2 regions of the uncultured Oceanicoccus sp. genome follow, and region 2 is predicted to be linked to the other one. Evidence: predicted binding sites of a transcription regulator. Region 2 holds the regulator's gene; the other holds the start of a gene.

Region 1 (5,435 bases), on a different contig from region 2:
GGTAAAAGCGGAAAAGGCAGCGACTAAAGCGTCACCAGTTTAGCTGTCTTTGTTGGTTTGATGAGTGTCGGCAGCGGCATCTGTCTCGGCAGCTTGTTCAGATGCTGTACTGGGGATAAAGTCACCGGTAAAATAGTCCAGATTATCGTCCTTAAAGAACACGGTCACACGGTACTCTTTGTTTAGCTCGCTGTCCTGTTGAATGTTATAGACATAGTCCCAGCGCTCGGGATTAAAAGCGTCCTTGAGTAGTGGACTGCCCATAATATACTCCACCTGATCTTTGGACATACCAGGCTTCAGCTGGTCAACCATCTCCTGAGTAATTACATTGCCCTGCTCAACGGTAATTTTATAAACCCCTGGGAACTGCAGGGTATTACAGCCGCCAAGTAGGCTGTTGATGGCAATTAGGATAACAATGGCAATATATTTTGGCATTTGACTTTCACTCTGTGACGGTGATGTGGATAATACCCCAAACTATCCTGTAACGCTAAGGCGACCCTGAATATGACTATGGAAAATCAAGAGCTACGTAAAGCCGGCTTAAAAGTGACTTTGCCTCGGGTAAAGATTTTGCAGTTGATGGAGCAAGCTGAAAAAGATAGCCATCATTTAAGTGCTGAGGATGTCTATAAGTCTCTGTTAGAAGCCGGTGAAGATGTGGGTTTGGCAACGGTCTACCGAGTATTAACCCAGTTTGAAACCGCTGGCCTAGTAGTACGGCACAATTTTGAAGGTGGTCATTCTGTGTTTGAAATGGCCAAGGGCGATCACCACGACCATATGGTATGCCTGGAAACCAATCAGGTGATTGAGTTTTTTGATGAAGTGATTGAGCAACGTCAGCATGAGTTGGCTGAAGAGCATGGTTTTGAAATTGTGGATCATAGCTTGGTGCTTTACGTAAAACCCAAGAAGTAACTGTTCCACCTTATACCGTCTTCGCCGTACCCACTGAAATAACTGGCAGTACTAGTGAGACAGCATCTCTTTGGCATGCGCCAGCGATTGGTCTGTAATCGCAATGCCTCCCAGCATTCTGGCAATCTCTGCAATCTTTTGTTTATCGCTAAGCTGTTCCAATTGCGTGCTGACGCTTTTCTTGCTGGCAGTTTTGCTGACATAAAGGTGCTGATGCCCCTTGGAAGCCACTTGGGCCTGATGGGTAACACAAAGCACCTGCCCACGCTCGCCTAGTTGCTGTAATAAATTGCCCACCACTTCAGCCACAGCCCCGCCAATGCCAACATCTACTTCATCAAAGACCAGCGTGGGGGTAGCACTGGTTTGCGCGGTAATCACCTGAATCGCTAGGCTGATTCTGGAAAGTTCGCCGCCGGAGGCAATTTTGGATAACGCCTGAGGCTCTTGCCCCGGGTTAGTGCTAACCAAAAAGGCAATTTCTTCATGACCATGGGGGTGGGGAGTGTTATCGGCTCGTGGTGTTAGGGCAATACTAAAACGGCAGTTGGCCATAGCCAGTTGCTTCAGCTGAGCTTCTACCTGTTTTTGTAATTGATTGGTGGCCGTTTTACGTTTTTTAGTGATTTTGCTGGCTAGCTGTTGGTGTTGCTGTTCAGTTTCTGCCAGCTGTTGTTGCAATTGCTCAATTTCTTCATCACTGCCAGCTATGCTGGTCAGTTCTTGCAGTAGTTCCTGATGCAGTTCGGGCAACTGTGCCGGCTGAATATGGTGTTTACGGGCAATGTCGTAAATCGAGCTAAGCCGGTTTTCTACGGTGTGCAATCGCTCGGGGTCTAGCTCAAAACTGTCGAGGTGATGCTGTAATTCGCTATTGGCTTCTTCTGCTTGAATGAGTGCGCTACTGAGCAATTGGCTGGCTTCATCCAACGATGGGCTTTTAACCGGTATTTCACTGAGCGAGCGCAAGGCCTGATTTAAAATGCTCACTACATTCAGTTCGCCCTCACTGCAAAGAGCGATGGTCTGCTGGCAGGCCTGCTGAATTTGCTCACCACTGGCGAGTTGCTGCTGCTCTTGTTCAAGGGTTTCCAATTCATCATCAAGCAGCGCCAGTTTGTCCAATTCATCGACCTGATAAGCCAGTAACTGGGCGCGGGCACTTTGCTCGCTGCGATGACTTTCCAGCTTGGCAAGACGTTGTTGTGCCTGTTGAAACTGTTTGGCGATTATTTTTAAGTGGGCAGTATCGTCACCCAATCCGGCAAAGTTATCTAACAAACGGCGCTGTTGATCTTTTTTGAGCAGTGATTGGTGAGCGTGCTGACTGTGAATATCAATCAACATTTCGCCGAGGGATTTTAAGTCTTGCAAAGTGGCGGGGCGGCCATTGATATAACCGCGAGAACGACCCTCTTTGGTGATAACCCGGCGTAACAGGCAGTCGTTGCCATCCAGTAAATCATGCTCTTGCAGCCAGTGTTTGGCGTCTTCAATATTGGAAATATCAAAGCAGGCGTTAATATCGGCTCGTTCAGTACCGCTGCGTACGACACCGGCATCGGTTCTATCACCTAGCGCTAGTCCCAATGCGTCCATCATGATCGATTTGCCGGCCCCGGTTTCGCCGGTAATCACGGTCATGCCGCGGTTAAACTCCATTTCAAGTTCGCTGGCAATGGCAACATTATTAACGCTCAGGTGGACCAACATGGCAGTTTTCCATAGTCTGTTTATTTATACAGTATTATGGTTGTATATACAGTGTTTTGTCCAGTTTTTTGTGCGCTTGATCTCGCCCTGCCAGGCAGTTGGATGCCACGATTGACCAGTGCTAGGGCAGCGTAGGCTGCAATGCGCAGATTTCGCCTGGTTACCTTTATTGTTTGTTAATTTAAGTCATTGAATAACAAGCAGAATACTTTTCCACTCCAAGGTCTTTATTGGCCCCCTTGAATTGCCTGCAGCCGACCCCCATATAGCAAGTCATTGATGATATTGGCCAGATAGAAAAACCGGAGAAAGCAGTGTCCAACGAAGAAACCACTAACCCTGATATTGAAAATGTTGAGCAGCCTACGGAGCAGCCTGTTGAACAAGAGCAGGCCGCAGCGTCGGAACAGGCGGTTGATGAGGAGCCTAGCCCTGAAGCTCAGATAGAGGCTTTGCAGGAACAGCTAGCCAAAACCAAAGATGATGCGTTGAGAACGCTGGCTGACGCGCAGAATATTAAGCGTCGAGCTGAAGCTGAGATCGACAAGGCCCGTAAGTTTGCGCTGGAAAAATTTGCTGGTGAATTATTGGCGGTGGCCGACAATCTAGAGCGTGCTTTGGAGGCCGCTGATACCGATAGCGAGATGGTTAAGCCATTGGCGGAAGGGGTACAGCTAACTCAAAAAACACTGATCGATACTCTGGCCAAATTTAATGTCGTCCAGCTAGATCCGGTAGGTGAGCCCTTTGACCCGCAGTTTCATCAGGCGATGTCGATGGTAGAAAACCCCGATGTAGAACCTAACACAGTCACTCTAGTGATGCAGAAAGGCTATACCCTCAATGAGCGCCTGCTGCGCCCAGCTATGGTGATGGTCTCTAAGGCGGCTGCCGGTTCCATCGATGAAAACGCCTAATAGGGTTTAATTTTGGTAAACACGGTGTCTTTGACAAATTCTTTGACAAATATAGTGTCTTTGACCAACACAGTCTCGATGCGGACTTGAAAAAATCAAATTCGCACCAATATACCAATTCAAGTGAAATAAAGTCCTGGCCACAGCTGCCAGTTGAAAATTGGAGAAAGAACAATGGGTAAAATCATCGGTATCGATTTAGGCACCACAAATTCCTGTGTTGCTGTACTAGACGGCGACACCAGTAAAATCATTGAGAATGCTGAAGGTGATCGCACCACGCCTTCTATTATCGGCTACACCGATGATAATGAAATTCTGGTGGGCCAGAGCGCCAAGCGTCAGGCCGTTACTAACCCAACTAACACTTTATTTGCAGTTAAGCGTTTAATCGGTCGTAAATTTAAAGATGATGTTGTGCAAAAAGATATTGCCATGGTGCCCTATACAATTTCTGCTGCCGACAATGGTGATGCCTGGGTTGAAGCCAATGGTGAGAAAATGGCACCGCCGCAGGTGTCGGCTGAAATCCTGATGAAAATGAAAAAGACCGCCGAAGAATATCTGGGCGAGCCAGTCACAGAAGCGGTTGTTACTGTTCCCGCTTATTTTAATGATTCACAGCGTCAGGCAACCAAAGATGCCGGTAAAATTGCCGGTCTTGAAGTTAAGCGTATTATCAATGAGCCAACCGCTGCGGCACTGGCCTACGGTATGGACAAAGCCAAAGGCGATCACACGATTGCAGTATACGATTTAGGCGGTGGTACTTTTGATATCTCGGTGATTGAAATTGCCGAAGTCGATGGCGAGCATCAGTTTGAAGTACTGTCTACCAACGGTGATACCTTTTTAGGTGGTGAAGATTTCGATATGCGTTTGATCGAGTATTTGGCAGACGAATTTCAGAAAGAAAACAATATGGATCTTAGAGGTGATCCGCTGGCGATGCAGCGTCTGAAAGAAGCGGCAGAAAAAGCCAAAATTGAATTGTCTTCTTCACAGCAAACAGAAGTTAATCTTCCATATATCACCGCTGATGCCTCAGGTCCCAAGCATCTAGTAGTGAAAATGACGCGTGCCAAATTGGAATCTTTGGTTGAAGATTTAGTGGCTAAGTCGTTAGAGCCATTAAAGCTGGCGCTTAAAGATGCGGATCTTACTACCAGCGACATCGACGATGTTATTTTGGTGGGTGGTCAAACGCGTATGCCGTTAGTGCAAGCTAAAGTGGCGGAGTTTTTTGGTAAGGAGCCACGTAAAGATGTTAACCCTGATGAGGCCGTTGCCATGGGCGCAGCGATTCAAGGTGGTGTACTAAGTGGCGATGTAACCGACGTTTTATTATTGGATGTCACACCGCTAACACTGGGTATCGAAACCATGGGTGGCGTTGCTACACCTTTGATCGAGAAAAACACCACGATTCCTACCAAGAAATCGCAGATTTTCTCAACCGCTGAAGACAACCAGTCCGCTGTAACGATTCATGTGGTACAAGGTGAGCGTAAGCAAGCCTCAGGTAATAAATCACTGGGCCGCTTTGACTTGGCTGATATCCCGCCGGCACCACGCGGTATGCCACAAATCGAAGTGACCTTTGATCTGGATGCCAACGGTATCTTGCATGTAGGCGCAAAGGATAAGGCGACAGGCAAAGAGCAGTCTATCCGCATTACCGCGTCTTCTGGTTTGTCCGATGATGAAATCGAGCAAATGGTACAAGATGCTGAAGCTAACGCTGAAGCTGACAAGCAGTTTGAAGAATTAGTGACTGCGCGTAATACCTTGGAAGGCTTGATTAACGCCACTAAGAAAACCTTAGAGGAAGCGGGCGATAAAGCGTCTGAAGAAGAAAAAGCGGCTATTGAAGCGGCT
Region 2 (5,242 bases):
CTGCCGCTGATAACCCATTCGGGTATCAAACACCCAAGCCATTTTAGTATTTGGCGCAAACTCTTCTTCAAACCAATAAACCCAATGATTAGACGTAAAATTAGAAAAGCTGACGCTACTACCATCATCAGCATCAAGAAAATGCCAATTCTCTAAACCACTTGGCTGATAAAAACCATCAATGTCTACGTAACCAGGATTTTCAAGGTTGTTATAGAACATATGGCCTAATTCACTGATCGTGTTGTTAAATCCACTATCACAACTGCCATCATAGTCATAACAAGGATTAGCAGGATTGACCAACCTAGCTGAAGGCAGCCGCCAGTCATCATAACCACCGTATTCTAAACCGCCGGCCCAAGCTTTGGCCTCGGGCCAGCTCAGGTCACCCTCATTATCGTACTGAGAAGTTTTTGCATAATTAGCATCCTGCAACCAGGTAATATTCAAGACACTATCGTAAATCAAGCCATTACCACGGTCATACAAGGCAGCTTCAGCATAAAAGGTAACAGGGACAAGGCAAGCAAGGACAAAGTGAGGTCTAAACATAATTAAATCCTTTTTATATTTCGATATTTAATCCGTTAAACATTTACATGGTATCATTTAATCCAAATCATAATACAGCCTTGCATAGATCAAATAAGACTTTGAAAATTGTTTGTAATAACGTAAATTAAATTATTACTAATTAAACTCAATTAATATCGAAAAAAACAGTTGGTGTTATGTACAAAGAAATCCGCTTCGAAATCGATGGCCCTTGTGCCACCATCACCTTAAACCGCCCAGAACAACTAAACGCATGGACACTCTCTATGGGCGATGAGATTCGCAGAGCCTTTGCTACTGCAGAGCAAGACACCAATGTTGTAGGAATTATTTTTACTGGTGCTGGCCGCGCCTTTTGTTCTGGGGCAGATCTAAGTTTGCTCGACGGCGTCTCTTCAACTGATCTCAATGATCATGCTGGCTCAGCCATGCCAGGCGACAAGACTATTGGCACCAGCTATCGTCAAACCTACTCCTATATCGCTTCTATTCGCAAACCAGTGATTGCTGCCATTCATGGCCCCTGTATTGGCATGGGTATCCCCATTGCACTATTTTGTGATTTACGCTTTGCTACACCCGAATCTTTTTTTATGACCGCTTTCGCCCAGCGAGGCTTAATTGCCGAATGGGGTAGTAGCTGGTTACTGCCACGTATGATTGGCAACACTCATGCTATGGATATGCTGCTATCTAGTCGCCGCGTCTATGCTGAAGAAGCCAAAGATATGGGCATGATCAATCGCATTTGTGAACAGTCAGAATTAATCAACGAAGCTAAACGGTATATTGCCGACCTTGCTGACAGTTGTTCACCCTACTCTATGGCGATTATTAAGCGACAACTACATCAAGATTGGATGAATAGTTTAGATGTAGCGCAGAATAATGCGATGGATTTGATGTTGGCGAGCTTTGCTGGTGAAAACTTAAAAGAGGGTCTTGCCGCCATTACAGAAAAACGTGCCGCAAAATTCCCACCACTTAAACTTGACGATAGTGACTAGCTATTCACTAGCCATTCACTACCTCTCCACCTCCCTATTTTGATTATCTTGCTTTCTGGTTAAAGCTGCTGGACTGATTATTACAAAAGCTTGCACAATAAGATTTACTGTATATAATCACAGATACTGTATATAAAACCATACTGGTAGGCCGTCCAGCTACCAATGTGGCCGTACTACTGTCTACATGCAAGCAAGACAACATCAATCAATCGATTGAAAAAAAAGGAGCAGCGTTATGACCAAACTGACACAACGACAAAATGAAGTGCTCAATGTCATAAAAAGTCATATTGAAGACACCGGCTTCCCCCCTACCCGCGCAGATATCGCGCGTGAGTTGGGTTTCAAATCCGCTAATGCAGCTGAAGAACACCTTAAAGCGCTTGCCCGTAAAGGCGCTATCGAAATGATTGCCGGCGCTTCACGCGGTATTCGTATTCCAGAAAATGATGACGAGAGCGGCATCCCTATCGTGGGTCAGGTGGCTGCCGGCAACCCAATTACCGCACAGGAACATATTGAAGATTACTGCCAAATGCCACCCTCATTTTTCAGCCCCCATGCTGATTATTTTTTGCGGGTACGAGGCGATAGTATGATTGATATTGGTATTTTTGAGGGTGATTTGCTAGCGGTCCACAAAACCAAAGACGTACAAAACGGTGAGATCGTGGTGGCCCGAATTGATGATGAAGTGACAGTAAAACGCTTGAGAAAAACTCGCAGCAAGCATCAAATACAATTACTACCGGAAAATCAGGATTATCAACCGATTGAAGTTGACCTGCGTTATCAGGACTTTGACATTGAAGGGCTAAGTGTAGGCGTGGTCAGAAAACAATAGCTAGAAAATCAACAGCAATGAATAGGTCAAAAATTCATACAGGAAATTAGGCCTGATCATTGTTATTCTATATCTGCAGCATTTATTTAGGCTTAATCTTCCCCGCTGCAAAACTGATGGATAATTAACTTACACTCGGAGGGATTCGTATGGGTAAAAACAGTAAACAAACTTCAAAAGATATTGCTTCACTAGCGGCCAAAACACTGAGAGAACCTAATGCTTCGGAAATTGCAAAACAACTTGCAGGAGCCGCCTTGTCTCAATCAAGCACAAATAAACAGACAGGGGATTCTATGGAAACTATCCTCAATCACTTCGCCAAACACATTGGTCTGCAACAATTTGGGTCTCCAGTCTCTATCAGTGGCGTTGAGCCTACTAAGTAAATATCTTTATCATTGACCTAGAAATTGCTCCGCTGTGAGGTCATAGCAAGTGCTATCCAAATCGGCCACCACCGCTAAGCTGGTTCGAGCCTTGGGTAGTTCATAAGCAAAAAAGAATTTAGTCGCGGCTAGCTTTCCGGTATAAAAATTCTTATCACCGGCATCGCCATTATCTAAACCTGCACAAGCGGCAATCGCCTGTTTTAGCCACATCCACGCAATCACCCCATGCCCCATGGCATCGAGAAAAATGGTGGCATTGGCCAGCGCCAGTGCTTTATCGTCACAATCTACCACTGCGGCGATGGTCTGTTCAATTTGATCAAAGGTTGCTGTTAGTTGCTGACAATAGTCTGACAACTGAGGGTAAGTGGCTGCGGCATCAATTGTCGCCAGTATCTCCTCACGCAAAATAGCCACGGCAGCACCCTTATGCATTTGTACCTTACGCCCCAAGATATCCAGACCCTGAATACCCCAAGTCCCCTCATGGATATGGTTGAGTCGGTTATCGCGATAGAGTCGCTCCACTGGATATTCGCGGGTATAGCCGTAACCACCCAATACCTGTATGGCAAGCTTATTGGCTTCTAAGCAATACTCCGATGGCCAAGATTTACAGATCGGTGTAAGCAAATCCAGCAATAAACTCATACGTTGATTCTGTTGCTGATCCTGCGAGATTTTTTGTTGATCGATAATTTGTGAGCTGTAATACATTAGCATTTGTGCACCTTCGACAAATGCTTTTTGTGCCATCAGCATGCGTTTGATATCGGCGTGTTCGGAGATCATCACCTGCGGCAAATCTGGGTTCTTATTATTCAATGGCCGTCCCTGCGGGCGATTGCGCGCATAATCCAGCGAATAAAGGTAGCCACCCAATGCTGTCATCACTGCTGACAGACCGACCGAAATCCGCGCTTCATTCATCATATGAAACATATTGGCCAGACCGTCATTTTCATTACCTACGAGATAGCCGATACAGTCGCCACCCTCACCAAAGTTTAATAAGGTGTTGGTCGCCCCACGACAGCCCATCTTATGATTAAGCCCCGCCAGTGCGATATTATTGTGTTCACCAAGACTACCATCGGCATTAACCCGCATTTTCGGTACCAGGAACAGAGAGATTCCCCTAACGCCCGCAGGACCACCGGGGACCTTGGCTAGCACCATATGAATAATATTATCGCTAAGATCCTGCTCCCCGCCAGATATCCACATTTTGGTGCCAGTAAGCTTGTAACTACCATCGCCCAGAGGTTCCGCCTTGGTGCGAATATCCGCAAGGGATGAGCCCGCCTGCGGCTCAGATAGACACATGGTGCCAAACCAATCGCCGGCCACCAACGGGCCTAAATACTGCTCTTTCAGTGCAGATGAACCGCAAGCATTGAGCATATTGGCAACACCTTGGGTTAGAAACAGATAAATATTGATCGGGTTATTGGCACAGACAAACATACCATTTAAGGCCTGATCGACCATCCAGGGTAACTGCATACCACCGATATCGGCGTCGTAGCCAGAGGTGGCTAACCCCGCCTCTTTAAAGGCATTAATTGCTTGCTTAACCTCAGGAATAGTCTCCACTGCACCATCGATAAACTGTGGTTCATTGGCATCCAGCTTGCCCGCGCAGGGCAAAAACTCTTCCTCAGCGATGCTCTGACATAGATCAAACATCGCGTCTAACGATTCACGATCATAGTCAGAGTAGCGTTCAGACTTCAGCAAATTATCTAAATCCAGCGCTTCATAAAACATAAAGTCCAGATCTCGGCGATTTACAATCATTGACATAATGCGTCTCTCTCGGTGATTAATTTAATGCTGATTTAAAAATATACCGCACGATAACGGGCGCTTTCTACTATTGCTGCTGCAATGACCAGCGCTCCAACAACTGCTGGTTATCATGCTGCCAGGGATGAAAATCCTTACGGAAAAAATCGCGATAAAGTTTTAAGGTGCCACGCAATACGCCGCGTTTACCAAACAAAAATGCAAGACCAGAGAACCAGACTTTGGGACTCCATAACTTTCCATCACACTTCAGCATATGGCGCACGCCATGCAAAATATCCCAAATCAGAAAAAAGGTACTGCGACGCATAGCGGCACGACGCATTTTTTCAGTGCCACCGATGGCGCGATAAACATCAAAAGCCACCGCTTTGTGTTCCATTTCCTCGGCAGCATGCCAGCGCCATAGCTCGGCCATGGCTGGATGCGCAACGGCAAAAATATCGGCCTCACCCAATACTTTTTCCGCCATGACCGCTGTCATATATTCTACTGCCACAGTACCCGCCAAACGTTGGCGCGCCGGTACATTTTTTTCCACCCACTGCATACGTCGCCGCATAGGGCCAATAAGTTTTTCAAGATCATAACCACGCTGGGCACAGAGTAATTCGTTATAGCGTTGATGC

What was found. The regulator LexA, encoded in region 2, represses DNA repair genes until DNA is damaged. The targets are predictions, from matches to a motif close to ACTGTNTNTANANACAGT.
Region 1: the regulator LexA is predicted to act here: its motif matches at 2,656-2,673, upstream of recN (DNA repair protein RecN).

The regions. Positions count from the first base shown of each region.
Region 1 is NZ_CAXAHB010000064.1:186-5,620, reverse strand. Features, by position in the region: gene AACP44_RS07280 (RnfH family protein) at 1-43, shown strand, start outside; gene AACP44_RS07275 (outer membrane protein assembly factor BamE) at 40-441, opposite strand; gene fur (ferric iron uptake transcriptional regulator) at 514-927, shown strand; gene recN (DNA repair protein RecN) at 979-2,640, opposite strand; gene grpE (nucleotide exchange factor GrpE) at 2,955-3,557, shown strand; partial or broken gene dnaK (molecular chaperone DnaK) at 3,732-5,435, shown strand, end outside.
Region 2 is NZ_CAXAHB010000090.1:295-5,536, reverse strand. Features, by position in the region: partial or broken gene AACP44_RS08200 (hypothetical protein) at 1-555, opposite strand, end outside; gene AACP44_RS08195 (enoyl-CoA hydratase-related protein) at 735-1,565, shown strand; gene lexA (transcriptional repressor LexA) at 1,804-2,412, shown strand; gene AACP44_RS08185 (hypothetical protein) at 2,562-2,801, shown strand; gene AACP44_RS08180 (acyl-CoA dehydrogenase) at 2,811-4,610, opposite strand; gene AACP44_RS08175 (metal-dependent hydrolase) at 4,681-5,242, opposite strand, start outside.